Regions from separate parts of the Streptomyces sp. NPDC020742 genome, predicted to be linked through region 4. Evidence: riboswitches for the same ligand, from Rfam matches in the RefSeq annotation. Region 4 holds a riboswitch; each other region holds the start of a gene.

Region 1 (7,088 bases), on a different contig from region 4:
GAGCGAGCGCAGCATGTCCAACCCCGGCTCCAGCAGCGTCACATCGCCCCGGAACTTGTTGACGAGGTACCCGGCGACCAGCGCCTGGTCCTCCTTCGACAGCAGCGCGGTGGTGCCGAAGAAGGAGGCGAACACCCCACCCCGGTCGATGTCGCCGACCACCACGGCCGGGATCCGGGCGGCGCGGGCCAGGCCCATGTTCACGATGTCGGTACGGCGCAGATTGATCTCGGCGGGGCTGCCGGCGCCCTCACAGATCACCGCGTCATGCGTCCGCCGCAGCTCGGTCAGGCAGTCGGTGACGGTGCCCAGCAGCCGCTCCTGCCGCCCCGCGTGGTAGCCGCGGGCGCTCAGTTCGCCCACCGGCTTCCCCAGCAGCACCACCTGGCTGCTGCGGTCGCCGCCGGGCTTGAGCAGTACGGGGTTCATCAGCGCGGTCGGCTCCACCCGGGCCGCCGCGGCCTGCATCGCCTGCGCCCGGCCGATCTCCGCACCCTCGCGGGTGACAAAGGAGTTCAGCGACATGTTCTGCGCCTTGAACGGCGCCACCCGGACGCCCTGCCGGGCCAGCCAGCGGCAGATGCCCGCCGTCACCACGCTCTTACCGGCGTCGGACGTCGTACCGGCCACCAGCAGGCCGCCGCCGAGCCCGCCGGCTCTCCTCAACCGTCCGCTCACCGGGCCGTCTTCCTCAAGCTCAGGGTCATGCTCAGGGTCCTCCCCGTCCTGCGGCCGCGGTGCCCGCCGGGTGCGGTCGCGCCGCGCAGCGCGCCCGCCGCCAGCCGTCCGGCCACCGTCACCGCCAGGGCCAGCGCGCCGACCCGGCGGGAGAGCCGGACCGCCCGTTCGATGTCGTCCGCCGTGGCCGGGCGCCCCCCGCCGTTGAGCACCGGCCGGTGCTCGATGCGTCCGCCGTACGCCAGGGTGCCACCCAGCCGTACGCCGAGCGCGCCCGCGAACGACGCTTCCACCGGGCCCGCGTTGGGGCTCGGGTGGGATCCGCCGTCCGCCTTCCAGGCCCGCAGCGCACCGCGCCGGTCGGGCCCGGCCAGGACGGCCAGGGCGGCGGTCAGTCGCGAGCCGGGCCAGCCGGCGAGGTCGTCGAGGCGGGCCGAGGCCCAGCCGAAGCGGCGGTAGCGCGGCGAGGTGTGACCCACCATCGCGTCCAGGGTGTTCACCGCCCGGAACGCCACCAGGCCCGGGACGCCGCCGAGGGCGCCCCACACCAGGGCGCCGACCACCGCGTCCGAGGTGTTCTCGGCCACCGACTCCACCACCGCACGCGCCATCTGCGGCCCGTCCAGCGCCTGCGGATCACGCCCGCACAGGTGCGGCAGCCGCTCCCGGGCCACCTCCAGGTCGCCCGCGGTGAGCGCACCCCCGACGGCCCGGGCCTCCCGGCCGAGCGAGGTACCGCCCAGCACCGCCCACACCGTGGCCGCGGTCAGCGCGAGGTGAGCGCCGCGGCGGCGGTGCACCGCACGCTCCAGCAGCGCGGCCGCGGCGGCCGCACCGCCCGCGCAGAGCGCGGTGTGCACCGTCCCGTAGCCCCGGTGGTCGCGCCACAGCAGCCGTTCGACGCGGGCCGCGGCCCGGCCGAAGGCAGCCACCGGATGGCCGCGCCGGGGGTCTGCCGCGATCAGGTCGCCGAGGTAGCCGAGGGCCGCGCCGCACGCATATCCCGCGTGTTCGCCGCGCATCGGTCAGGCCGCCGTCAGGCCTCGGAGGGGCCCCGCAACGGGGGGCCGGGGGGCTCTGGAACGGCGGCCGGGCATGGTGGTGTCCTCACTCAGGGTCCGCGCCCTGGCTCGACGTGACGGCGACCAGAGTCTCCTGGCTCCCGGATCGGCGTGGCCCCCGGCCTTCCAGCCCGTACGGGTACGGGCCGTGGCCCTCGTCGGAGGGACGCTCCCCGGTGACAGTGGCGGGACCGCGCCGGATTCGCACCGGACTTCCTCTGCTGTCGCCGATTGGCCCGGGCAGTCCACCACGCCCCGCGAATGCCCGTCAACTCACCCTTGACCTGCGATGCTGCCCCGCGTCCGGCGCTGTGGCGCACGCCACAGGGTGGCTGCGGCGTCACGGACGGTTGCCTGCGCCCCTGATCCCGCGTCACTATCTGGTGCACGGTGGCGAAGGGGCCGCCGGAAGGGGGCTGGGGGATGCCGGAGCGCGCCGGGCACCAGGAGATCCGTATCCGGGTCACGGGCACGAACAATCCGCAGCAGGACATCGACGACCTCCGGGCCTGGCTGGAGCGCGAACCGTGGCTGACCCGCCAGGAGCACTCCTGGCACCAGCGGCCCCGGCCCGCGGACGCGGCCGACGGTGCCGACGGAGCGCGGCGCACCCGACCGGCCGACATGGCCGTCGGGGTGGACGATCTGGTCCTGGTGCTCGTCGGGGCCGTCGCCACCGAGGTCACCAAGGGGCTGAGCATCGCACTGCGGGAGTGGCTGCGGCGCCGCAGGGAGGAGCGCGCCGAGGGCGAGGAGCCCGCCGTCGTGGCCGGCACCGGCGGCGCGGTGCACGAGGTCGGCTCCGGGCACCCCGATCCCGGCAGCCCGGCGCAGGGGAGCGGCAGCACCGGCGAGGTCTGAGCCGGATGTCCGAATACGACGCGCGGGGGAAGATCAACCGGGCGCTGCTGATCGGTGTCCACGACTACGCGACGCTGGACGCCCTGCCCGCGGTGGAGGACAACCCCGCCGAGCTGAAGCGGGCCCTGACCGGCACCGACCTGTTCACCGCGGATGAGGTCGGCATCTGCCGGCCCACCGAGCCGTGGGAGCTCAGCCGGGCCCTGAAGACCGCCGCCGACGAGGCGCGCGGCCTGCTGTTCGTGCACTTCTCCGGTCACGGCCGGGTCGGCAGCGACGGCGGCAACCTCCAACTGATGGTCGGCGCCTCGGTGTCCGGCCGGAGCCACACCACCGTCTCCTGGCAGGACGCCGTGCTGTCCTGCCTCGACAGCGCCCGCGCCGAACGCATCGTGATCGTCCTGGAGTGCTGCTACGCGGGCAACGCCGGCGGCGCCTTCCACTCCCACAGCCGCCCCATGTCCCTGCTGATGGCCGCCCAGCCCAACCGCCGGATCTTCAGCGGGGAGGAGCCGGCCGGCGGCACCCTCTTCACCCGCGCCCTGGTGCAGATCCTCGAATGCGGCATCCCCGGGCGGCGCTTCGTCACCTTCGAGGACCTCGTACGGGAGCTGCGGGGCCGCCTCGCCGACGAGCGGACGCCGATGGGTGACGTGTGGGAGCCGCGCTCGGCGAAGCAGAACACCGTCGATGACGTCATCCTGTCCTTCGCCACCCCCGAGGTACGGCTGCCCACCCCGCCGCGGGTCCGGTTACGCCGCTGGTTCAACCAGCACCTCCGGCCGTGGCGGAGGCCCCTGCTCGCCGTGCTCACCGTCCTGGTGCTCGCCGCCTCCGGGCTGACCGCGCTGAAGCTGCTGCGGCCGCTGCCGGCCTGCCCGCCCGCCCTCGAACTACGGCTGCTGACCGCCCCGGAGTCCGAACCCACCCTGCGCCGGGCGGCGTTCGCGTACGAGATGTCCGATGCCAACACCCGGCCGCTGGAGGGCGAGGGCGATCTGCCGGACGGCTGCCGGCGCGCCCAGATCACCGTCTACTCCGCCGCCAAGGACCAGGTCGACCAGGGCTTCGCGGCGGCCGCCCGCTGGCAGGGCGAGGCCCGGGGCTCCGGCCAGGGCGGGCCGGGGGCCAAGGGCACCGACCCGCTCAACCGGCCGGGGCCCCAGCCCGACCTCTGGATCCCGGAGTCCACCGCCGACTACGATGAGGCCCGCCGCGGGATGCCGCCCACCCCCGCACCGGCGGCGCTGCACAACACCGGCCCGGTCGCCTACAGCCCACTGGTCGTCGGCATCCCGGCCCACCAGCAGCTGGACGACGCCGATCCGGTCGACGCCTCCTGGCAGGACCTGCTCACCGGCACCGACAGCGGGCACCGCGACCTCAAGCTGCTGCGCCCCAGCCCGGTGCTGTCCGGCACCGGACTGCTGCACACCATCGGCCTCTACCTCGCCGGCGACGGCTCGCCCATCGGCCCCTCGGGCGCCCCCGACCGGACCCTCGCCGAGGGTGCCGAGCGGCGGCTGTCCGCCCCGGGCAGCCAGTACGCCGACAGCACCGAGCTGCTGTGCTCGCTGCGCCCGCCCCCGGACGGGGGCCGTCCCGGCACCGGCCGGGGAGCCCGCTCCGCGCCGCTGGTCTCCGAGAAGTCGCTGGCCGACTTCAACCTCGGCCACACCGTCGGCAGTTGCCCCGCCCTGGACACCCCGCTCGCCCCCGCCGACCGCTACGCCGCGTACTACCCCAGGAACGTCCCGGCGCTCGACCACCCGCTGATCCGGGTGGACTGGCGCGGCGCCAGGGACGCCACCGAGCGGCGGGCCGCGGCCGACCGGTTCGCCGGCTGGCTGCGCGACCCGGCCGGCGGCCAGCGCATCCTCACCGCGCAGGGCTACCGCGGGGTGCCCGGGAAGGACGGCACGGTGCCCGCACCGGCGCCGGACTCGCCGCTGCGCAACAGCCGCGCCGGCGCCCACCTCGACGCCCCGGTCACCCCGTTCACCGCCGGCGCCGACCAGGTCGCCCGGGTGCTGGACGGCTACGACAAGGCGCAGCGCTCCAGCCGGCTGCTGATCCTGATGGACACCTCCACCTCGATGGCCGACGGCGGGAGGCTCCCGGTCGCGCTGGGCGCCGCCGGCCGCGCCCTGGAGATGGTCGGCGCCCACCACACCTACGGCCTGTGGACCTTCCCCGACCGTGGGCACCCCGACGATCCGTCCGCGGTGTTCCGGGCGGTCCCGCTGGGCACCGCCGACCCGGCGCGCGGCAAGGCCGTACTGGACCGGATCGCCAAGCGGGGCACGGCCGAACTCGTCGACCACGGCGCGGCGATGGAGGAGGCGCTCACCGCCGCGGTACGGGAGATGAAGACGTCGGCCGGCGGCAACCAGGCCATCGTGCTGATCCTCGACGAGGACGACGGCGGCCCACGGCGCGCGGCCGGCGTCGAGCAGGCCCTGCGGGCACTGTTGAAGGAGAAGCCCGTGGTGCCGGTGCTGTCGCTGGTGCTGGGCAGGGCGGGCTGCGACACCTTCATCCTCCAGGGGCTGGCCGACGCCTCCGGCGGACAGTGCGTGCCCGGCGGACCGCAGGCACTCGACCTGCTGGCCGGGCTGATCGCCTCGATCGGCACGGCGGGCAAGGAGGACCGGTGAGAAGCAGCCCCCGCACCGCCACACCGGCCGCGGCGCTGTCCCTGCTGCTGGCGGTGGCGGCCGGCGGCTGTACGTCCGGACCGGCACCCGGCCCCGAGAAGGGCCCGATCGTGCTGGCCACCGGCAGCGACCTCAGCAGCACCGGCGTCCGCCAGGACCTGATCCGGGCCTTCGAGCGGCGCACCGGCCGCCAGGTGCGGATCGTCAAGCTGCCGGACACCGCCGACGGGCAGCGCAGCCAGCTGCTGGCCGCGGGCCAGTCCGGCAACAGCGACTACGACGTGCTCAACCTCGATGTGGCCTGGACCGCGGAGTTCGCCGAGGCGGGCGTCATCCGGCCCTGGGGCACTGCCCTGGACGGGGACTTCCTCGACAGCGTCGGCAAGACCGTCGACTACGCAGGGAAGATCTGGGCGGTCCCCTTCAACACCGACGCCGGGCTGCTCTACTACCGCAAGGACCTCCTCGCCCGGTACGGCCACCACCGACCGCCGTCCAACTGGGGCGAGGTGAAGAACATCGCCCGCGAGGTGGCCGGCGCCTACAACCGGGCGCTGGCCGCGCGGGCCAAGGACGGCAAGGTGCCCGAGGACCGCCGGATGTACGGCATGGTCGCCCAACTGCGGCCCTACGAGGGGCTGACCGTCAACACCCTGGAGTCCGCCTGGGCCAACGGCGGTGACCCGGACGCCACCAGCTTCACCAAGGGCGAGCAGGTCGGCGCGCTCCAGCAGGGCGTCGCCGACCTCAAGGACCGGCTGGAGATCATGCCGCACGAGGCGCTGACGATGGACGAGACCGAGAGCCGGCGCTGGTTCGCCGACGGCCGGGCGCTGTTCATGCGGAACTGGCCGGTGGAGTACGCCTCGGTCGCCGAGAAGCTCACCCCCGGTGAGAAGTTCGACGTCGCCGAGCTGCCGGCCCGGCCCACAGACGGCCGGCGGATGTCGGTGCTGGGCGGGCAGAACCTGGCGATCTCGGCCGGCAGCAAGCGGCCCGAGGGGGCGCGCGCCCTGATCGAGGCGCTGACCGGCCCGGGCAGCGAACGGTGCCTGCTCCAGCGGGGGTTCGCGGCGACCCGTGACTCGGCCTACCGGACGGCCGCGAAGGCGCCGGTGTGCCCGCTGCCGCCCGAACGCGCCGAGCGGGGCAGCAGCGGACCGCCGACGCCCTGGCCGGGCCAGGAGCCGCCGTACACCCGGACGCTGTACGCGGCGCTGCGGGCGGCCGAACCGCGCCCGCGCAGCGCGCACTACCAGACCTTCAGCAAGGTCGTGCAGATCCGGGTCTCCGAGTACCTGGCGGGCAGCGGCGCTACGGCCATCGCCGACGAACTGGCCCGCGAGGCCGACGAGGCGCTCAGCGGGCGGGGCGAACAACCAACGAGGCGCCCGGTGGAGCCCGACGGCTGATGCCGTGGGGGTGCTCCACCGGGCGCCTCGCGCCGTCCGGGCCCGCTGTGCCCGCCGCCGTGCGCGGCGGGCGTCAGCCGGCGACGATCAGATAGATGCCGTAGGCCACGGCCGCCGCGCACAGCGCGAAGGCGGCCACCGCACCGGCCCGCGCGCCCGCGCCGGGAGCGCTCGCCGTCGCGGCCTCGCCCTCCCGGACCGGCTTGCGCGAGGTGCCGACGATGCCGACGGTGAACAGGCCCACGATCCCGACCGTCACCACGAGGCTGACGCCGAAGACCTGACCGAATGCTGCCCAGTCGATGCTCATGGAGTGTTCCTTAGAGAGGGAGCCGCTAGCGGATGACCGTCGCGGCCTGGGCGCGCGGGGCGGGGGCGGGGTCGTGCGCGGGAGCGGCGTCGGCCGCCGGGGCCGGCGC
Region 2 (7,088 bases), on a different contig from region 4:
CCGAAGACCCACCTCATACCGGCGACCTTCTCTACGACGTCATCCGACGCCTCTGGCCACTGCACCGCACGGTCGTCCGCGCGGTGGAGCGGGAACTGAAGGACACCGGCATGACAGCCGGCGAACACGCACTGCTGGACGCCCTGGAAAGCGAAGGCCCGCGCACCGTCCCCCAGTTGGCGCGTTCCATGGGGCTGGACCGACAGCCGGTACAGCGCTGGGTGAACCACGCCAGGGAGCTGGGCCTGGTAGTGACGGCCCCCAACCCGGCACACCGCCGCTCCTCCCTGATCGAGCTCACCGCCCAGGGCTCGGCCGCCATACGCGGGATCCAGACCTTCGAGACCACGGAGCTGCGGCAGCGCCTGGCTGACCTGCCCAGCGAGGACATCCACACCGCACTGCACGTACTCGACCGACTCGGCGAGGAATTCCGGCACCTGGCGAACGGCTCGCACGTTCCACCGGAGGAAACCGACAGTCACGGCAATCGCGATACTTACACCGGTAGCGACAATAGCGACGGCAGTGACATTGCACCCGCCGCTCCCCGGCATCGCACACACAGAGGACGGTCCCAAGAATGACCCGCGCCATCACCGCCTGGTCCGAGATAGACAACGGCCTGGTGCCCATCGACGACGGCGAGTTGTTCTACGAGACGGCCGGCTCGGGTCCCGCGGTCGTGCTGCTGCACGGCGGCATGCTCGACCAGCACATGTGGGACGAGCAGTTCGCCTGGTTGGTGAACTCCGGCCTCCGCGCGATCCGCTACGACTTCCGCGGCCACGGCCTGTCCTCCACGGTGACCGGGGACTACGCCAACCACGACGACCTGTGCACCCTGCTCGACGCACTCGACGTCCCCCGCGCCGTCCTCGTCGGCCTCTCCCATGGCGCGCGGGTCGCACTCGACACCGCCATAGCCCACCCGGAGCGGGTGACCGCCCTCGCGCTCTCCTCCCCCGGCATCAGCGGCCGCCCCTTCACCGACCCCTTCGTCCTGGAACACATCAGGGAACAGGTGGCGGCCATCGGCGCACCGGACGGCGCCGAGCGCTACGTCGAGCACTTTCTACGGATGTGGGTGGACGGACCGCACCGTGAACCGTCCGCCGTGCACCCGGGATTCCGTGAGCGGATGCGTGCCTCGGCCGCGGCCAACGTAGAGGTGCACGCCGATGGAGTGGGCGCGGGTATGCCGCTGGAGGTCGGAGCCGCAGACCGTCTGACCGAAATCCGGGTGCCGACGGTCGTCCTCGACGGCGATCTCGACAGCAGAGACATCTCCGCCAACGCCCATGCCATAGCACTGGCCGTCCCCGGCGCCCGAAGAGTCCGCATACCGGGGGCCGGCCACATGGTCAACCTGGAGAACACCGCGCTCTACGACCAGGAACTGCACGCATTCCTCTCCGCCTTGGAATACTGACCCCTCGACCGGCTGGCCCGGACGCTGACTCACCCCACACCCCACCCCTCCCCTCCGGCGGTTAGAGTGGCCGGGCCGTGGTGTTCGGGAAGACCGGTGGCGGACCTCGTGGTCCCATTCCGGAGCGGCCCTCGCCACTGTGATCGGGGAGTTTCCATCCCTCTCCGTATGCGCACGGCGCGCATACGGCGCCACTGACCGCACCCTGCGGCCGGGAAGGCGGGGACGGACGCGGGCACCCGTAAGCCAGGAGACCGGCCACGGCATCTCACGAGTTGATCCACGAGGTGCTGGAGCGTGACCGCCGGATGGCCCTGTCCACCGATACCCCGAACACCCCTGCCCCCACCAGCTTCCGCTGGCGCCGGCAGGACACCGTCCGTACCGCGGGACTGATGGCCGTCATAGCCGGGCTGCACGTCGTTGCCTTCGGCGTGCTCTTCCTCCTGGTGGTGCCACACCACTACTCCGTCGGAAGCCAGGTCTTCGGCGTCGGACTGGGTGTCACCGCGTACACCCTCGGCATGCGGCACGCCTTCGACGCCGACCACATCGCCGCGATCGACAACACCACCCGCAAGCTGATGGCCGACGGCAAGCGACCGGTGTCGGTGGGCTTCTGGTTCGCGCTCGGCCATTCCAGCGTGGTCGTCGTGATGGCCGCCCTCGTGGCGGGCGGTGCCCACCTCGCGGGCATCCTCCTCAACGACCAATCCCGCACCCACCAGATCCTGGGCACGATCGGCACCACGATCTCGGGCAGCTTCCTCTACCTCATCGCCGCCCTCAACCTCATCGCCCTGACCGGCATCTGGCGCGTCTTCCGCGGGATGCGCGACGGCCAGTACGACGAGGCGGAACTGGAACAGCGCCTCGATTCACGCGGCTTCATGAACCGCTTCCTGGGACGCTTCACCCGCTCCATATCCCGCCCCGGCCAGATGTTCCCGCTCGGCTTCCTCTTCGGGCTCGGCTTCGACACCGCGACCGAAGTGACCCTCATGGTCATGGCGGGCAGCGGGGCGGCGGCCGGTCTCCCCTGGTACGCCATCCTGTGTCTGCCGCTGCTCTTCGCCGCCGGAATGAGCCTGTTCGACACCCTCGACGGCACCTTTATGAATTTCGCCTATCAGTGGGCGTTCTCCAACCCGGTGCGCAAGGTCTACTACAACCTCACCATCACCGGCCTGTCGATCGCCGTCGCGTTCTTCATCGGCACGATCGAGCTGGTGACCGTGCTGCACGACAAGCTCTCCCTCAACGACCCGCTGACCGACTGGGTCTCGGGCCTCAACCTCGACAATGCCGGCTTCATCATCGTCGGCCTGTTCCTGGTGGTGTGGGCCGCGGCACTGGCGTACTGGCGACTCGCCGGCGTCGAAAGGCGCTGGGAGCAGCGCGCCCGACACACCCCCACGGCAACCACCCCACCGACACCCCCCACCTCCCGCACCCCGGACTCCTGACCGCCCGCTGAAAACACCCAAGGCCCAGGCCTCCCGACCAACCCCGGGCAGCCTGGGCCTTCGCCATCCCCGAACCAATCAAACCCCAAAACACACAAACCCCAACGCCGCGATGCACCGGACTGGTCTTCTCACCGGACAGCGGGGCGGCCCAGTTGGCGATCATGTCGACGAGCGAATCAGGCGGTCGAAGCCAGGCCGGTGCGGCTCGGACGGGCCATTTCCGCGACGCGCCGGAGCCAGCCTGGCCGACCGTCAACAAGGAAGAGCGGGATTTCCGCCGCAGCAGCATCAACTAGTCGGCTAGCATGGCGTGTTGACTGTCCTACCTACTCAAGGAAGTCCGATGACTGGCCCTGGCAGCGACAGCTTCACCTGGCATCAGCTTCCGCCCTTTTTCCAAGATGCCGACACTGGCTCCATACGCTCAAAACGCCGCTATTTCGGTCAACTCCGCCTGACGCTGCTTCTATTGTTCTTGGCGGCAGCCGTCGGTGCCACGACGATCAAATTCGGCAGTAACGGGATCGACTGGGCAGGATTTGTTGCCGCCTTGGCCTTCATTTCCTCCATCTTGGTTCGGCTCTACATCGTGGAGCAACGAGATGAGCGGCGCTGGTACGAGTGCCGGGCCGCCGCCGAATCGTGCAAGACGCTCGCTTGGCGCTACGCGGTGTGTGGAGAACCCTTTCCTGAATCCATGCCTGCAGCCGAGGCCCGGCGTCTCTTCATCAACAGACTCCGAGAGATCAGCCTTGGTCTCGATATCGTCGATGTGTCGGCCGGACTCGACGTCAACGAGGCGATGGAACGCTGCCGTGCCGCCAGTAGGGACGAGAGGATCGAGACCTACAAAAGCAATCGCCTGACGGAACAAGTCGAGTGGTATGCACGGATGGCCAAACTGCGAGATAGGCAGTCCCGTACTTGGCGGAGTATTGCTCTCGTTGGGGAGATGCTCGGAGTCGTCGCCGGTGCGGTGAAGGCATACGGCGCGGTTTCCATCGATCTACTCGGTGTCGTCAGTGCGGGAGTTGCCGGAATCACCGCATGGTTCCAGGCACAGCGTCTGGAGACAGAAGCCTCTGCATATAGCCTGACCGCCCGGGAGATCAGACACATTCTCTCCCTTACGGATGAATCTGCGGACGCGGAGTCGTGGGGAAAATTCGTCGACCAGGCAGAATCCGCAATCTCCCGAGAGCACACCATGTGGGCGTCGGGCCGCACGGGTAACGTGGGGCTGACAGGCTGACTGAGCAGGAGAGGGACGCCCTCCTGAACGAAGGTCGCACACTGAGCGCGCACAGCAGAGCTTCTCACGCGTTCGCGGTGCTTCCCGCCCTCATGTGTACTGAATCCGTTTCTGCGGAGCGCCCCTCCTGACCGGTCATAGGGCGATGCGGACTCTGCCCTATAGGGTCAATCGCGCGTTGCGCACTGGTTCCTGGGGAAGCACCTGGCAGCCCTCCCCCGGAAGACACTCCCCCCGCAGCCCCTCACACCTGACACGGTGTGCGGCTGCGTAGACCATCTCCGTGGCGCCGCCCCAGTACGGGCACGGACAATTCAGGATGCCTGATCCCATTCGGTTGCCGGCAGGACTGCGACTGCGTCCCACGGCTGCCGCGCGCCGGCCGACTGGCGCTTCGCCACGTTTCTACCGTCCGGCAACGCTGCCCTGCCCACAGGCAAGGACCGGCTGGCTCGAGCCCGAGCTCGCCCCGTTCCCGTGGCAGGACGCCGACCGGCGACACCCCCGGGAGGAAGAGGCACGATGACCTTAACCGGGCAACGGCCGTACGGGATCAGCAGGTTGTGAAGCTGACTGGGCCCGTGCGGCCTGTTCCCACCCTGGCCTGACGGGCGCGCTCGCACTCCTGCTCCTCTCCCGCGTACATCTTGGCGAGCTGATCTAAGAACCGGCACCCAGATGGGAGTCCAGCCGCGAATCGGCACTGCGCGAGCGCCGGGGCAGGGAGCGCCGACATGCCGCCGGGGCCGGCCCCAACCGACGCCTGGTCTTCACCGACCGGCTCCTGGTCACCCTCGTCGCACTCCGGCTCGGCCTGCCTCACACCGCGCTGGCTCAGACGTACGGAGTGGACCGCACCACCGTCTCCGGGGCGGCCCGGCCAGGCCGCATGCACGATCAGACCACCGTGCGCACCGAGGGCATCGCCGAACAGTTCCGCCTCCACCCCAACGTCAAGGCAGAGGTCAACGAAGGCTACCGAGGCCCGACCAACGCGTTCCCCGACCAGGTCACCGCCCCATCGAGGAAACCGAAGGACGAGAGATTCACCAACCGCCGCGACGACTCCACCCATGCGAGATTCGTAAGTCAGTCGATTGACTTACGACAGGGATTGGGATTGACTCCGATACAACCGCCCGAATCACTGAGCCGTGGAGGCCGCAAGTGACCCAAGCCCGGGACACCGAGTCGTTCAGCTACCCGATCGCCGCTCCGGCGGCGCTGGAGCCGCCGGAGCAGTGGGCGGAGCTTCGGCAGAAATGCCCGGTGGCGCGCGTGACGTTGCCGAGCGGTGACGAGGCTGCGCTGCTGACTCGATACGAGGACGTGAAGACAGCGCTTTCCGACCCGCGCCTGAGTCGCGAGGGGCTGGCCTTGCCCGACGCCGCCCGCGTGGCGGCCGGTGACTCGGAGAGCATTTTCAGCAGCCCGATGGCGAAGGCGCTCAACGCCGAGGGCCACGAGCGGTGGCGGCGCATGGTCAGCAAGTGGTTCACGGCGAAGCGGATGTCAGCGCTGCGGCCGGCCATGGAGGCCATGACCGACCAGCTCATCGACGAGATGCTGGAACACGGCCGGCCGGCGGACCTGGTGACGCACTTGGCCTTCCCTCTTCCGGTGCTCGTGATCTGCAGCATGCTCGGCGTGCCGGAAAGCGACCGGGACAGGTTCAAGAGCTGGTCCGACACCTTCTTGAACACGACCCGGTACACGCGGGCCGAGACGGCAGCGGCGCATCAGGACTTCGCCGGGTACATGTCCAGCCTGATCGCCGAAAAGCGCGCACAGCCGGGAGACGACCTCCTCAGCCTTCTCATGGACGGCACCGACGCCGAGGGCGAGCCCATGTCCGAAGCCGGCCTGGTGGCCACCGGGCAGGCGCTGCTGCTGGCGGGCCATGAGACCACTGCGGGCTTCATCGCCATGATGGTGGCCCATCTGCTGTCCGACCGTCGGCGCTGGGAGCGGTTGCTGGCCGACCTTTCGCTGATCCGGCCGGCGGTGGAGGAGGTGCTCCGATTCGACCCGAACGGCAGCGGCTTCGGCATGCTGCGGTACGTGCACGAGGACACCGAGCTCTCCGGCGGAGTGGTGCCCCGCGGCACCACCGTGGTGTGCAGCATGGCCGCGGCCAACCGCGACGAGAGCGCCTGGGAGGGCGCGGACGACATGGACCTGGGCCGTACCCCCAATCCGCATCTCGCCTTCGGTGCCGGTCCGCACTCCTGCCTCGGGCAGCCGCTGGCCCGCACCGAGTTGCAGGTTGTGCTCACTGTCCTGCTGCGCCGGTTGCCCACACTCGACCTCGGGGTCGCTGTCAAGGACCTGCGCCGCCACGAGGGGCTGCTGACCACCCCGCTGCGTGAACTGCCGGTGACCTGGTGAGCGGCGGCAGCGGTCGAACCGCTCGGGCCGATCGCGTCGCCGAGACGCGCGAGGCGATCATGTCAGCCGCAGAGAGACTCTTCGCCGAGCACGGGCTGTCCGCCGTGTCGAACCGCCAAATCGGTGAGGCAGCAGGGCAGGGCAATGTCACCGCCGTCAGTTATCACTTCGGCAGCAAGGCCGGCCTGGTGCGCGCCATCATGGTCAAGCATGGCGAGGAAGCCGATCGGATCCGGCAGCGGTACGTGGAGGCGGTCGGCGACAGCCACGACATCCGGCACTGGGTCGACTGCCTGGTGCGCCCCGTAACGGAACATATGGGCTCGCTCGGCACCCCTTCCTGGCACGCCCGCTTCGCCGTCCAGGTCATGGCCGACCCTCTGATGCGCGCGATCATCACCGACGGGGCCCTTGTCAGGCCACATCTGGGACAGACCCTTGACGGTCTGGGCCGCTGCCTCCACACGCTGTCGGCACAAGTGCGGGCCGCACGCGGGGACATGGCCCGCCATCTGATCATCCACACCTGCGCGGAACAGGAGCGCGC
Region 3 (7,088 bases), on a different contig from region 4:
CGGGCGGGGCCGCGGGTCAGGTGCGGAGCGTCCCGGCGGCGGTGCGTCCGCCCTGGAGGGCTATCGCCTCCCGGTAGCGCTCGGCGGTGCCGATGGCCGCCTGCCGCCAGGTGAAGCGGGCCAGCACCCGTTCCCGGCCGGCCGCGCCGAGCCGGCGGCGCAGCGCCTCGTCGCCCAGGAGCCGGAGCAGCCCGCCCGCAAGCGCGTCGGCGTCACCCGGGGGCACCGCGAGGCAGGTCTCGCCATCGGGCCCGGCGACCTCGGGGATGGCACCGCCGGTGGTGGCCAGCAGCGGGGTGCCGGTGGCCATCGCTTCGGCGGCGGGCAGCGAGAAGCCCTCGTAGAGGGAGGGCACACAGGCGATCTGGGCGCCGCGGACCAGGTCGACGAGTTCGGCGTCGCTGATGCCCTTGACGAACTCGATGGCGCCGGCCAGTCCCAGCCGCTCGATGGCGGCGGCGACCGGCCCGTCGTCGGCCCGCTTGCCGACGACCACCAAGTGGGCTTCGGGGTTCTCGGTGCGCACCTTGGCGAGCGCCTCCACGAGGTGGATCAGCCCCTTGAGGGGGACGTCCGCGCTGGAGGTGGTGACGATCCGGCCCGGCACCTCGGGGACGGAGGCGTCCGGCGAGAAGAGGTCGGTGTCGGCGCCGATGTGCACGACGTGGATGCGGTCGGAACGGACCCCGAGGTCGTCGATGATCTCCGTGCGGGAGGAGCCGGAGACGGTCAGCACCGACGGCAGCCGGCGGGCGACCCGCTTCTGCATCCGGGTGAAGCCGTACCAGCGGCGGACCGAGAAGCGGCGCTTCCAGTCGCCGGCGGCCGCCAGGTCGAGCCGCCGGTCGACGGTGATGGGGTGGTGGATGGTGGTGACCAGCGGGGCGCCGAGCGCGCCGGGGCCGCCGAGCAGGCCGTAGCCGAGGGTCTGGTTGTCGTGCACCACGTCGAAGTCGCCGCGGTGGGCGGCGAGATGACGGCGGGCGCGCAGTGAGAACGTCAGCGGCTCGGGGAAGCCGCCGGTCCACATCGTGCCGACCTCCAACGCGTCGATCCAGTCGCGGTACTCGCCGCGCCCCGGGGTCCGGAACGGGTCCGGCTGACGGTAGAGGTCCAGGCTGGGCAGTTCGGTGAGGGTCACTCCCTCGTCGACGACGGGGTAGGGCTGGGCGCCGATGACCTCGACGGTGTGGCCGAGCCGGGCCAGTTCGCGCGAAAGATGGCGCACATAGACGCCCTGTCCGCCGCAGAACGGGTTTCCCTTATACGTGAGCATCGCGATGCGCAGGGGCTGCTCGCCGTGCGGCGGGGCGGAGGCGGAGGAGGCCTCTGCGGGGCGAGGCGCGGCTGCCTGGACGGCCTCTGCGGTCACGCTCGGCCCCCTTCTCACTGGACTTTCGCCGGAGCGTAACCGCTGGCGGTAATCTAGAACAAGTTTCAGTACCGCTGGGCTACTGATCAGTTCACCGAGCGTCGAATCTACCGGCCAGGGCAGCGACGAAAAGAGCCGCACCAGGTGATTCGCGCCACCACCCGCCCCCCTGCCATGCTGTGGCGGTCACACCACCGGCACTCACCGCATCGCGGACGGAATGCCACGGAATGGGAAATATGACTACGGAATCCAAGGCGTCCAAGGCAGCCAAGCCGGCGCTTCCCGCGAGTCCTCCCCTGACCGAGCGTCAGGAGGCCCGGCGCCGCCGCATCCTGCACACCAGCGCCAAGCTGGCGTCCCGTGGCGGTTTCGACGCCGTGCAGATGCGCGAGGTCGCCGAGTCCTCGGGCGTCGCGCTCGGCACCCTCTACCGCTACTTCCCCTCCAAGGTGCACCTGCTGGTCGCCACCATGCAGGACCAGCTCCAGCACATGCACGAGACGCTGCGCAAGCGCCCGCCGTCGGAGCAGGATCCGGGCGCGCGGGTCGCCCAGACCCTGATGCGGGCCTTCCGCGCACTCCAGCGCGAGCCGCACCTGGCGGATGCGATGGTGCGCGCCCTGACCTTCGCCGACCGCTCCGTCAGCCCCGAGGTCGACACCGTCTCGCGACTGACCACGGCGATCATCCTGGACGCCATGGGCCTGGACGGCCCGCCCACCCCCGAACAGCTCTCCGCGGTCCGCGTCATCGAGCACACCTGGCACTCGGCCCTGATCACCTGGCTCTCCGGCCGCGCCTCGATCGCCCAGGTGAAGATAGACATCGAGACGGTGTGCCGGCTGATCGATGTGACGGCCCCGGGCGGGGAGTGAGCCAACGGGCGGGGTGTGGGCTAACGGGCGGTGAGCGAACCACCGGGCGGGCGTGGGGCACCGGGCGGCGAGCGGGCCACCGGGCGGGCCGGCAGCCGGGCCCGGGGCCCGACGCCGCTCACTCCTCCGGTGGGAACACCGCCTCACCGCTGCCCGCGAGGGTGACGAGGATCGCCTCCACGGGGCACCCCTCGGCCGCCGCCAGGACGTCCTCGTCGGCCTCCGACTCCGCGGCCACGGGGTGCGACTGCCGGGCCGTGTCCAGCCGGAAGCCGTCCGGCGCCACCCCCACGCACATCCCCGACCCGATGCACACGCTGCGGTCCACCTCCACCCGCCAGCGGTCCGCCATCAGGCACCCGCCGGCAGGTGGATCATCTTGTGCTCCAGGTACTCGCCGAAGCCCTCGGGCCCGAACTCCCGGCCGATGCCGGAGTTCTTGTAGCCGCCGAACGGCCCGAGCATGTCGATGCTGAAGGTGTTCACCGAGTACGTCCCGGTGCGCACCCGCCGGGCGAGGTCGACGCCGTGGTCGACGTCGGCCGTCCACACCGACCCGGAGAGCCCGTAGTCGGAGTCGTTGGCGATCCGCACCGCCTCCGCCTCGTCCCCGTACGGCAGCAGGCAGATGACCGGGCCGAAGATCTCCTCGCGGGCGATCCGCATCCCGTTGTCGACCTCGCCGAAGAGGGTCGGTTCGACGTACCAGCCGGTGGTCAGCTCCTTGGGCCGGCCGCCGCCGGTGAGGACCTTGGCGCCCTCCCGCTGCCCGAGCGCGATGTAGTCGAGCGAGCGCTGCTGTTGACGGCGGGCGACCAGCGGACCGACCTCGGTGGCCGGGTCCAGCGGGTCGCCGACGGTGAGCGCGGCGGCGGCCGCGGTGAACCGTTCGGCGATCTCGTCGTACCGGCTGCGCGGCGCGAGGATCCGAGTCTGGGCCACACAGGCCTGGCCGTTGATCATCCAGGCGAACGGCACGATCCCGGCCACCGCCGCGTCCAGATCCGCATCCGGAAGGATCACTGCCGCGGACTTGCCGCCGAGTTCGAGGGTGACCCGGGACAGGTTGCGCGCCGCGACCTCCATCACCCGCTTGCCCGCGGCCACCGAGCCGGTGAAGGACACCTTGTCCACGCCCGGGTGCCCGACCAGGTACTCGCTGACCTCGCGGTCCGCCGGCAGGATCGACAGCACGCCCTCCGGCAGCCCGGCCTCGCCGGCGATCTCGGCGAGCAGGTACGCGTCCAGCGGCGTCTCCGGCGACACCTTCAGCACCACCGAACAGCCGGCCAGCAGCGCCGGCGCGAGCTTGGCGGCGGCAGTGAACTGCGGGACGTTCCACGGCACCACGGCCGCGACCACCCCGACCGGCTCCCGCCGCACGAGGATCGGCCCCAGTACCCCGTCCCGCCGCTCCTCGAAGGCGAAGCCCCGGGCCACCGTGAGGGCCGCGTCCCACGCCAGGACGGCGGCCAGCGACTGCACCATGACGCCCGAGGTGTACGGGGTGCCGTTCTCGGAGCTGATGACCCGGGCGAACTCCTCGCTGCGCGCCGCCAAGGCGTCCTTGATCCGGGTCACCACCGCGATCCGGTCCGCCAACGGGGCGTTCGCCCACACCCCGGACGTGAAGGACGTACGGGCCGCCGCCACCGCACGGTCGACGTCGGCCCGCGAGGCATGCGGGACGCGGCCGATGACCTGCTCGGTGTGCGGTGAGACGACCTCGATCGTGTCCTTGCCGGCCGGATCGACCAACCCCCCGCCTATGTAGAGCTTTCCGTGCTCCACGAACTCGCTCATCACGGTCGCCTCCCGTCAGTTCCTGACGCCACATCAGAACTGATATCAGTTCTAGTTGGAGGAGTCCACGGTGCGTAGCCACCACCAACCCCGCCGCCGGGAGGTCGACTTCAGGTGGGCGGACGGGGCGACGGGGACGGATGGGGGCGGGAGGCGTGGGCACCTTGGGGGGAGCACCCCGGAGGGGCACCCGGGCGCCACTTCCGGCCAGCTTGAAACTCGTTCTAGTTATAGTGAAGGCGTGTCCGCAGAGGTGCACACCGACGCGCGTCCGGCAGCTGCCCATCGGGCGCCCCGCAGCGAGAGGGGACGGGGATGACCACGCAGGTGATCGACCACCGCGGCGGAGTGTGGAGCATCGCCGTCCCCATACCGGACAACCCGCTCGGCCACACCCTCGTCCACCTCCTGGAGACCGACCGGGGGCCGGTGCTCATCGACACCGGCTGGGACGACCCGGACTCCTGGGACGCCTTGGTCGCCGGCGTCGCGGCCTGCGGCTTCGCCGTCACCGACCTCCACGGTGTCCTGATCACCCATCACCACCCCGACCACCACGGCCTCTCCGCGAAGGTGCGGGAGACGTCCGGGGCCTGGATCGCGATGCACGCCGCGGATACCGCGGTGGTGCGCCGCACCCGGGAGGCGGAGCCGGGCCGGTGGCGGGACTATCTGCTCGCCAAGCTTGCGGCGGCGGGCGCGCCGGACGACCATCTGGCGCCGCTGCGCACGGCGCGCGCCCAGGGGAGCGGCAGGAAACCGCCCGGCCGGCGGGCCGCGCTCCCGGACCGCGGGATCGAGCCGGGAGCGCTGCTGGACCTGCCGGGGCGGCGGGTACGCGCCATCTGGACGCCGGGGCACACACCGGGGCATGTCTGCCTCCACCTGGAGGAGGAGCACCCCGGACGGGCGGGGAACCCGGTCGGGCGGACAGCCAACCGGGGTGGGACGCCGGCGAATTCGGGGGCGGCGCCCGCGAATGCGGGCGAGCGGACAGGAAACCCGGGCGGGACGTCGGGGAGTTCGGGTAGCGGGACGTCGGGGAGTTCGAGTGGCGGGCCGTCGGGGCGGGCGCCGCACGGTTTCGGCCGGCTGTTCTCCGGCGACCATCTGCTGCCCGGTATCACCCCGCACATCGGCCTGTACGAGGCCCCGGACGACCATGGGGGTCCCCCCTGCTCGAACGGAGGTGAGAGCTTGGGGGACGGCACCGACCCGCTGGGCGACTACCTCGACTCCCTCGAACGCATCGGACGGCTCGCCCCCGCCGAGGTACTGCCGGCCCACCAACATGCGTTCACCGATGCCCAGGGGCGGGTGCGCGAGCTCCTCGCCCACCACGAAGAGCGGCTCTCCGGACTGCGGGCACTGCTCTGCGAGCCCCGCACCCCCTGGCAGCTCGCCGTCGCCATGGAGTGGAACCGCCCGTGGGAACAGATCCCGTACGGCTCCCGCACCATCGCGGTATCGGAGGCCGAGGCGCATCTGCGGCGCCTGGTGAAGCTGGGACAGGTGGAGCGGGTGCCGGGCTCCGACCCGGCGACGTACCAGGCGGTGTGAGCCCCGCGCGGGCGCCGGCACACAGGCGCCGACACCGGCACCGGCACCGGCACCGGCACCGGCACCGGCAGCACGAGGTGGCCCGGCCCCCGCCACCGTCACCGCCGCCCGACCCCGCCCGACCCCGCCAGTGCCCCGCCAGTGCCCCGCCAGTGCCCCGCCGATGGACCGAGGGACGGCCCCCTGTCGCCTCCGTCACAGCCCGCCATCCCCGTCCCGTACAGGCGGGCGAGGGCCGTCCGGGTGCCGGTTAAGGTGTGCGGGACAACTTCATCCGTGCCCGATCGGGGGAAGCCGGTGGAAATCCGGCGCTGACCCGCAACCGTGAGGACGGCCGTCCGCGCACCGCGCGCCGGCCGTACGAGCCGGAGCACCCGAGGGGCAACGACCAAGGCTCGCGCCACCGGAACCGCCGTCCGCACGGACGCTCCCGGTGCGCGGCACCGTCGAGGTATACGGAGCCGAGCCCGGTGCCGCCGCGCCCGATCACCGATCGGAGTGCGCCGGTCGGCCGAGTGCGGCTGCGTACCGCCGGCGCGACCCGCCCAGACCCGAGAGGCACCGACCGATGGCCCGCACGTCTTCCATGGCTCCCTTGGCGCCCATGGCTCCCCAGGTCCCTTCGACGCACCGCGTCGCCTTCCTGGCGCGCCGCGCCGCCATGGCGGTGGTGGCCGCGACCGTGCTGGGTGCGGCCACCGCTCCCGCCGCCTCCGCGGCCGGGGCCGGTGCGCCCGCGGCACCGGCGGCACCGGCGGCCCCCAAGAAGCTGCCCGAGGGGCTGTACGGCACCAAGGACCCCCAGTACGACGGCGTCTGGCGGCAGTCGCTGGCGCTGCTCGCGCAGGACACGGTGGGCGTCAAGCCGGCGGCCCCGGCCGTCGAGTGGCTGGCCGGCCAGCAGTGCGCGGACGGGGCGTTCACCGCCTTCCGCGCCGAGCCGGGCACGGCGTGCAACGCCAAGACGATGCGGGACACCAACCAGACGGCCGCCGCGATACAGGCGCTGGCCGCGCTCGGTGGACACAGCGAGGCCGTACACAAGGCACTGAACTGGCTGAAGTCGGTACAGAACGACGACGGCGGCTGGAGCTCGATGCCCGGCTCCCCCAGCGACGCCAACTCCACCGCCGTGGTCATCGGCGCGTTCGTCGCGGCCGGTGAGCGGCCGGAGTCGAGCACGTCGAAGAAGGGCGGGAAGACCCCCTACGACGGGCTGCTCACCTTCCGGCTGGGCTGCGACGCGAAGGAGGGCGAGCGCGGCGCTTTCACCTTCCAGCTCAAGGGCAAGGCCCCGAACGCGGACGCCACGGCGGCCGCCACCACCGGCGCCCTGCGCAAGGGCTTCGTCGTCGCCCCGGCCGGCGGCGGTTCCGACCGCCCCGTCAAGCCGCTGAGCTGCAAGGAAGGCGAGGACTCCCGGGGCAGCAAGGAGGGCGTGGCCGGCCCCGCGGCGCGGGCCGCGGAGGGCGGCG
Region 4 (7,088 bases):
CCACAGCGGAAGGGCGTCCTTCGCCGGCTCCTTGTTGAGGACCAGCACCGGAGGAGCTCCTTCCAGGCCGTGGTGGAGCCGAAGGGGAAGCCGCAGAGGAGAAGAGGGTGGGTGGACCAGGCGTTCGACATGTCCGGCGGCCCGGACCTGCGACCGCGGTCGCCGATCTGAGCCCACGCCGCATCGCGCTCTCCCTCCAAGGCCGGGTGTGGTCTTTAATGGTTTAGACCAGTTCCGGCAGCTTGGCCTAGACCTTTCGGAGTGTCAAGGGTGTATAAGAGTCGCTGTCAGGTCCGTTACCGGACCGACATCTGGCGCGCCGGGACCCGCGAGGGAGCACGGAGAACCCACCCGTGCCACGATGTGAGCCGCTACGTACGGAGGAGCCGGTGACGGCAGCACGACAGGAGTCGGAAAGGCGGGGCATGGAGACGGACGGGGGCAGCACCGACAGCAGCGGCGGTACCCGCACCGCGCGGGTGCCCAAGTACTACCGCCTCAAGCGGCACTTGCTGGAGATCACCGAGACCCTGCCGCCCGGCTCCCCGGTCCCGCCCGAGCGCACCCTCGCCGCGGAGTTCGACACCTCCCGGACGACGGTGCGCCAGGCCCTGCAGGAACTGGTCGTCGAGGGCCGGCTGGAGCGCATCCAGGGCAAGGGCACCTTCGTGGCCAAGCCCAAGGTCTCCCAGGCGCTGCAACTGACCTCGTACACCGAGGACATGCGCGCCCAGGGCCTGGAGCCGACCTCCCAGCTGCTGGACGTCGGCTATGTCACCGCCGACGACCGACTGGCCGGGCTGCTGGACATCGCGCCCGGCGGCCGGGTGCTGCGCATCGAGCGGCTGCGGCTGGCCAGCGGTGAACCGATGGCCATCGAGACCACCCATCTGTCCGCCAAGCGGTTCCCCGCGCTGCGCCGCAATCTGGTCAAGTACACCTCGCTGTACACCGCACTCGCCGAGGTCTACGACGTCCGGCTCGCGGAGGCCGAGGAGACCATCGAGACCTCGCTGGCCACTCCCCGCGAGGCCGGTCTGCTGGGCACCGACGTCGGTCTGCCGATGCTGATGCTCTCCCGGCACTCGCTCGACGCCCAGGGCCGGCCGGTGGAGTGGGTGCGCTCGGTCTACCGCGGCGACCGCTACAAGTTCGTCGCCCGGCTCCAGCGCCCCGCGGACTGACGGCCGCCCGCCCCGACCGGCGACGCCTCCCGCGCCGTGCGACACCGCACCGCGCGGGAATTCGCCATACCGATATGCGGACAGGTAGTGACGCGCGCCACGTCCCTGCCATAGATTTCCAGCCGGTTGCACAGGAGATCGCCAGGGACGGAGCCGCACGATGCCAGAGCCAGCCGGACCACCGACCAGAAGACGAATCGTCACACCGACGCGTGTGGTGGCGGGGCTGTGCCTGCTGGCTCCGTTCGTGGCGATGCTGTGGGTGAGCTCGTACGCCCGGATCGAGCCGACCCTGATCGGCATCCCGTTCTTCTACTGGTACCAGATGCTCTGGGTACTGATCTCCACCGCGCTGACGACGGTGGCCTACAAGCTGGTCCAGCGTGAGCAGCGCGCCCGCAAGGGTGGTGCACAGGCATGAGTCCGACCCCGGCCGCGCCCGGCGCCGCTCCCCTCGCCGCCTCCGCCCCCCAGGGCGTCAACGGCGTGGCGCTCGCCGTCTTCGTCTTCTTCTTCCTGGCCGTGACGGTCATGGGCTTCCTCGCCGCCCGGTGGCGCAGGGCGGAGCAGTCCGAGAGCCTCGACGAGTGGGGCCTGGGCGGGCGCAGCTTCGGCACCTGGATCACCTGGTTCCTGTTGGGCGGTGACCTCTACACCGCGTACACCTTCGTAGCCGTTCCGGCGGCGATCTACGCGGCGGGCGCGGCCGGCTTCTTCGCCGTGCCGTACACGATCCTGGTGTACCCGCTGATCTTCACCTTCCTGCCCCGGCTGTGGTCGGTCTCGCACAAGCACGGCTACGTCACCACCTCCGACTTCGTCCGGGGCCGCTTCGGCTCCAAGGGCCTGTCGCTGGCCGTGGCGCTGACCGGCATCCTGGCGACCATGCCGTACATCGCGCTCCAACTGGTCGGCATTCAGGCCGTCCTGGACGTGATGGGCATCGGCGGCGGCGAGCACACCAACTGGTTCGTCAAGGACCTCCCGCTGCTGATCGCCTTCGCGGTGCTGGCCGCCTACACCTACTCCTCCGGGCTGCGCGCCCCGGCGCTGATCGCCTTCGTCAAGGACGGCCTGATCTACCTGGTCATCGCCGTGGCGATCATCTACATCCCGATCAAACTGGGCGGCTTCGAGGGGATCTTCGACGCGGCGGGCAAGGCGTTCACCCAGCCCGGCCCGGTGCCCGGCAAGCCGCGCGGCGAGCTGACCAGCGGCCCCAACGCCCAGTGGGCCTACGCCACTCTGGCGCTCGGCTCGGCGCTGGCGCTCTTCATGTACCCCCACTCGATCACCGCCACACTGTCCTCCCGCAGCCGCAATGTGATCCGCCGCAACACCACCATCCTCCCGCTCTACTCGCTGATGCTGGGCTTCCTGGCACTGCTCGGCTTCATGGCCGTCAAGGCCGGCACGGACATCCAGGGCAACCCCCAGCTGGCCATCCCGCAGCTGTTCGAGGACATGTTCCCCAGCTGGTTCGCCGGTGTGGCCTTCGCGGCGATCGGGATCGGCGCCCTGGTGCCCGCGGCCATCATGTCCATCGCCGCCGCCAACCTCTTCACCCGGAACGTCTACAAGGACTTCCTCAAGCGCGACGCCACGCCCGAGCAGGAGCACAAGGTCGCCAAGCTCGTCTCCCTGCTGGTGAAGGTCGGCGCCCTGGTCTTCGTCCTCACCATGGACAAGACCGTCGCCATCAACTTCCAGCTGCTGGGCGGCATCTGGATCCTGCAGACCATGCCGGCGCTGGTCGGCGGACTGTTCACCCGCTGGTTCCACCGCTGGGCCCTGCTGACCGGCTGGGCGGTGGGCATGCTCTACGGCACCCTCGCCGCGTACGGCGTCGCCAGCCCGACCCAGGCCCACTTCGGCGGCTCCAGCAAGGAGATCCCCGGCATCGGTGAGATCGGCTACATCGGCCTCACCGCCTTCGTCCTGAACGTGGTGGTCACGGTGGTGCTCACGGTCGCCCTGCGGGCCGTCAAGGCCCCCGACGGGGTCGACGAGACCAGCCCCGGCGACTACACCGCGGACGCCGGCGACACGGGCGTCGCGACCGACCTGCCGCCGGCCACCGCCGGAGCACCCGCCGGGCACTGATCCGCCGGCACCGCACCACGGGCCGTCGCGTCCCCCTGGGGGCGCGGCGGCCCTTCGCCGTTCCGGAACCGCCGGGGCGCACGGGGGTGGGTGACGGCGCGTCGGGCGCGTCCGCCCTTCCGGGGTGGCCGCGGCAGGCGTGGCGGCGACTGGCCGGAAGGGGCCGCTGTCCTGGGACAGAGCACCTTTCCCGGGCCGTCCGACGCCCCTGGTCATTCGCACACCCGTCGGAGTGGTATGGGGTGACGACACAAGATGTGGGGGTGCATGCGGGTGGCAGCACAAGATGTATGCTCGTCCTCGCTGTCGCCGCAGGGGAATCCGGTGTGAATCCGGGACTGTCCCGCAACGGTGTTGGAGCGCGCTCGGTGGCCCGATCACGGCCCTTCCGCGCGTGCCGTGAAGTCCGAAGACCTGCCGACGGTACGTCCGCACCGCCATCGGTACGGACGTCGATACGTCCGGGCCCCGAGGGTTGGGCCGATGGACGCCGCGCGGTGCCCGCGCGCCCCACAACGTCACGGGGTGCCGCATGCCCGCGCGCGCCCGTCGCCCCGCTCTCCCGGCCCCCGCCGAGTGAGGGAGAGCACCACGTGACCATCGCGCCAACGGAGCCCGCGTCAGACGCCGAGGTCGTGCCGACTGCGGTGACCACGCCTGCCGCCCCCGCCGACGGCGCGCCGGGCGAGGACGGGCCGGGCGTCGCCCTGCTGCGCACGCTGACCGCGCTGACCGAGGACCTCACCGCGACCGACCCCGGCAAGGTGGCCGCCGCCGCCCTGCGCGGCCGGCACCCGGGCTCCGACGAGGCCGAGCTGCGGTCGCTGGCCACCGAAGCCGCGGCCGGCCTGATCGGTGACGAGCCCCAGTACTCCAAGCTCGCCGCCCGGCTGCTCACCCGCGCCATCGCGGAGGAGGCCGCCGGGCAGGGGGCGGTCTCCTTCTCCGCCTCCGTCGAGGTCGGCCACCGCGAGGGCCTGATCGCCGACGGGACCGCGGAGTTCGTACGGGCGCACGCCGAGCACCTGGACGCGCTGGTCGACGCCGCCCTCACGGACGGCGCGGACGACCGCTTCGGCTACTTCGGGCTGCGCACGCTGCACTCGCGCTACCTGCTCCGGCACCCCACCACCCGTCAGGTCATCGAGACCCCCCAGCACTTCCTGCTGCGGGTGGCCTGCGGTCTGGCCGAGGACCACAGCGAGCGCGCCCTGGCCGACGTCGCCGAGCTCTACCGGCTCACCAGCTCGCTGTCGTACCTGCCCTCCTCCCCCACGCTGTTCAACTCCGGCACCCGCCACCCGCAGATGTCGTCCTGCTACCTGCTGGACTCCCCGCTGGACGAGCTGGACTCGATCTACGACCGGTACCACCAGGTGGCGCGGCTGTCCAAGCACGCCGGCGGCATCGGCCTGTCCTACTCCCGCATCCGCGCCCGCGGTTCACTGATCCGGGGCACCAACGGACACTCCAACGGCATCGTGCCGTTCCTGCGCACGCTGGACGCCTCGGTCGCCGCGGTCAACCAGGGCGGCCGGCGCAAGGGCGCGGCCTGCGTCTACCTGGAGACCTGGCACGCGGACATCGAGGAGTTCCTGGAGCTGCGGGACAACACCGGTGAGGAGGCCCGCCGCACCCACAACCTCAACATCGCGCACTGGATCCCGGACGAGTTCATGCGCCGGGTGGAGGCGGACGGCGACTGGTCGCTGTTCTCCCCCGCCGACGCCCCCGAGCTGGTGGACCTGTGGGGCGAGGAGTTCGACGCCGCGTACCGCAGGGCCGAGGCCGAGGGCCGGGCGGTCAAGCAGGTGCCGGCGCGGGTGCTCTACTCCCGGATGATGCGGACCCTGGCGCAGACCGGCAACGGCTGGATGACGTTCAAGGACGCCGCCAACCGGACCGCGAACCAGACCGCCGAGCCCGGCAAGGTCGTGCACTCCTCCAACCTCTGCACGGAGATCCTGGAGGTGACCAACGACGGGGAGACCGCGGTCTGCAACCTGGGGTCGGTCAACCTCGCCGCGCACCTGGGCGACGAGACCGCCGGCTGGCAGGAGGCGATGGACTGGGAGCGGCTGGACGCCACCGTCCGCACCGCCGTCACCTTCCTCGACCGCGTGGTGGACATCAACTTCTACCCGACCGAGCAGGCCGGGGCCTCCAACTCCCGCTGGCGCCCGGTGGGTCTGGGCCTGATGGGCCTGCAGGACGTGTTCTTCCGGCTGCGGCTGCCCTTCGACTCGCCCGAGGCGAAGGAGCTGTCGACCCGGATCTCCGAGCGGATCATGCTCGCCGCGTACGAGGCGTCCGCGGACCTCGCCGAGCGGCACGGCCCGCACCCCGCGTGGTCCGCGACCCGCACCGCCCGTGGGGTGCTGCACCCCGACCACTACCCGGACGCCGAGCCCCGCTGGGCGGACCGCTGGGCGGCGCTGCGGGCCCGGATCGCCGAAACCGGCATGCGCAACTCGCTGCTGCTGGCGATCGCGCCGACCGCGACCATCGCCTCCATCGCCGGGGTGTACGAGTGCATCGAGCCGCAGGTCTCCAACCTCTTCAAGCGCGAGACGCTGTCGGGGGAGTTCCTCCAGGTCAACGCCTACCTGATCGAGGAGCTCAAGGCCCTGGGGCTGTGGGACGCCAAGACCCGTGACGCGCTGCGCGAGGCGAACGGCTCGGTGCAGGACGTCGAGTGGATCCCCGCGGACGTCCGCGCCCGCTACCGCACCGCCTGGGAGATCCCGCAGCGCGCCCTGATCGACATGGCCGCGGCCCGTACGCCCTACCTGGACCAGAGCCAGTCGCTGAACCTCTTCATGGCCTCGCCGACCATCGGCAAGCTCAGCTCGATGTACGCCTACGCCTGGAAGAACGGCATCAAGACGACGTACTACCTGCGCTCCCGTCCGGCCACCCGGATCGCCCAGTCGGCCCGCGGCACCGCGGCCGCCGCCCCCGTACCGCAGCAGGCCACCGACCCCGAGGCGGTCGCTTGCTCCCTGGAAAACCCCGAGTCCTGCGAGGCCTGCCAGTAATGCCCAACCCCACCGAGCCCAACGCCTCCGCCGCCCACACCGCCACCACCGGCGAGAAGAACCTGCTCGACCCCGGCTTCGAGCTGACGCTGCGTCCCATGCGGTACCCGGAGTTCTACGACCGCTACCGCGACGCGATCAAGAACACCTGGACCGTGGAGGAGGTCGACCTCCACTCCGACGTCGCCGACCTCGCCAAGCTCTCCCCGGGTGAGCAGCACATGATCGGCCGGCTGGTGGCGTTCTTCGCGACCGGCGACTCGATCGTCGCCAACAACCTGGTGCTGACGCTCTACAAGCACATCAACTCCCCCGAGGCGCGGCTGTACTTGAGCCGTCAGCTCTTCGAGGAGGCGGTGCACGTCCAGTTCTACCTGACGCTGCTGGACACCTACCTCCCCGACCCGGACGACCGGGCGGCGGCCTTCGCCGCGGTGGAGAACATCCCGTCCATCCGGGAGAAGGCCGAGTTCTGCTTCAAGTGGATGGACTCGGTCGAGAGCATCGACCGCCTGGAGTCCCGGGCCGACCGCCGCCGCTTCCTGCTCAACCTGATCTGCTTCGCGGCCTGCATCGAGGGCCTGTTCTTCTACGGCGCCTTCGCCTACGTGTACTGGTTCCGCTCGCGGGGTCTGCTGCACGGCCTGGCCACCGGCACCAACTGGGTGTTCCGCGACGAGTCGATGCACATGGAGTTCGCCTTCTCGGTGGTGGACACCGTCCGCCAGGAGGAGCCCGAGCTCTTCGACGACAAGCTGGAGCA

The links. A riboswitch is a leader RNA that binds a small molecule or an ion and turns the genes downstream of it on or off. The one in region 4 is predicted to bind cobalamin.
Region 1: another riboswitch for cobalamin. It lies ahead of AB0G84_RS15190 (cobalamin biosynthesis protein); the one in region 4 lies ahead of AB0G84_RS03855 (ribonucleoside-diphosphate reductase subunit alpha).
Region 2: another riboswitch for cobalamin. It lies ahead of AB0G84_RS32345 (HoxN/HupN/NixA family nickel/cobalt transporter); the one in region 4 lies ahead of AB0G84_RS03855 (ribonucleoside-diphosphate reductase subunit alpha).
Region 3: another riboswitch for cobalamin. It lies ahead of AB0G84_RS32540 (prenyltransferase/squalene oxidase repeat-containing protein); the one in region 4 lies ahead of AB0G84_RS03855 (ribonucleoside-diphosphate reductase subunit alpha).

What each region holds. Positions count from the first base shown of each region.
Region 1 is NZ_JBFAEA010000007.1:61,274-68,361, reverse strand. It holds gene AB0G84_RS15195 (cobyric acid synthase) at 1-678, opposite strand, end outside; gene AB0G84_RS15190 (cobalamin biosynthesis protein) at 675-1,700, opposite strand; cobalamin riboswitch at 1,827-1,959, opposite strand; gene AB0G84_RS15185 (hypothetical protein) at 2,163-2,600, shown strand; gene AB0G84_RS15180 (caspase family protein) at 2,606-5,257, shown strand; gene AB0G84_RS15175 (extracellular solute-binding protein) at 5,254-6,669, shown strand; gene AB0G84_RS15170 (hypothetical protein) at 6,743-6,979, opposite strand; gene AB0G84_RS15165 (inorganic phosphate transporter) at 7,005-7,088, opposite strand, start outside.
Region 2 is NZ_JBFAEA010000031.1:35,785-42,872, reverse strand. It holds gene AB0G84_RS32355 (MarR family winged helix-turn-helix transcriptional regulator) at 1-587, shown strand, start outside; gene AB0G84_RS32350 (alpha/beta hydrolase) at 584-1,432, shown strand; cobalamin riboswitch at 1,494-1,710, shown strand; gene AB0G84_RS32345 (HoxN/HupN/NixA family nickel/cobalt transporter) at 1,741-2,898, shown strand; gene AB0G84_RS32340 (DUF4231 domain-containing protein) at 3,245-4,153, shown strand; gene AB0G84_RS32335 (transposase family protein) at 4,857-5,324, shown strand; gene AB0G84_RS32330 (cytochrome P450) at 5,321-6,541, shown strand; gene AB0G84_RS32325 (helix-turn-helix domain-containing protein) at 6,601-7,088, shown strand, end outside.
Region 3 is NZ_JBFAEA010000032.1:11,510-18,597, reverse strand. It holds gene AB0G84_RS32565 (glycosyltransferase family 4 protein) at 17-1,372, opposite strand; gene AB0G84_RS32560 (TetR family transcriptional regulator) at 1,612-2,250, shown strand; gene AB0G84_RS32555 (ferredoxin) at 2,369-2,602, opposite strand; gene AB0G84_RS32550 (aldehyde dehydrogenase) at 2,602-4,053, opposite strand; gene AB0G84_RS32545 (MBL fold metallo-hydrolase) at 4,369-5,613, shown strand; cobalamin riboswitch at 5,864-6,010, shown strand; gene AB0G84_RS32540 (prenyltransferase/squalene oxidase repeat-containing protein) at 6,218-7,088, shown strand, end outside.
Region 4 is NZ_JBFAEA010000001.1:884,239-891,326, reverse strand. It holds partial or broken gene AB0G84_RS03875 (carbohydrate ABC transporter permease) at 1-83, opposite strand, end outside; gene AB0G84_RS03870 (GntR family transcriptional regulator) at 426-1,184, shown strand; gene AB0G84_RS03865 (DUF3311 domain-containing protein) at 1,345-1,605, shown strand; gene mctP (monocarboxylate uptake permease MctP) at 1,602-3,287, shown strand; cobalamin riboswitch at 3,561-3,724, shown strand; gene AB0G84_RS03855 (ribonucleoside-diphosphate reductase subunit alpha) at 3,923-6,325, shown strand; gene AB0G84_RS03850 (ribonucleotide-diphosphate reductase subunit beta) at 6,325-7,088, shown strand, end outside.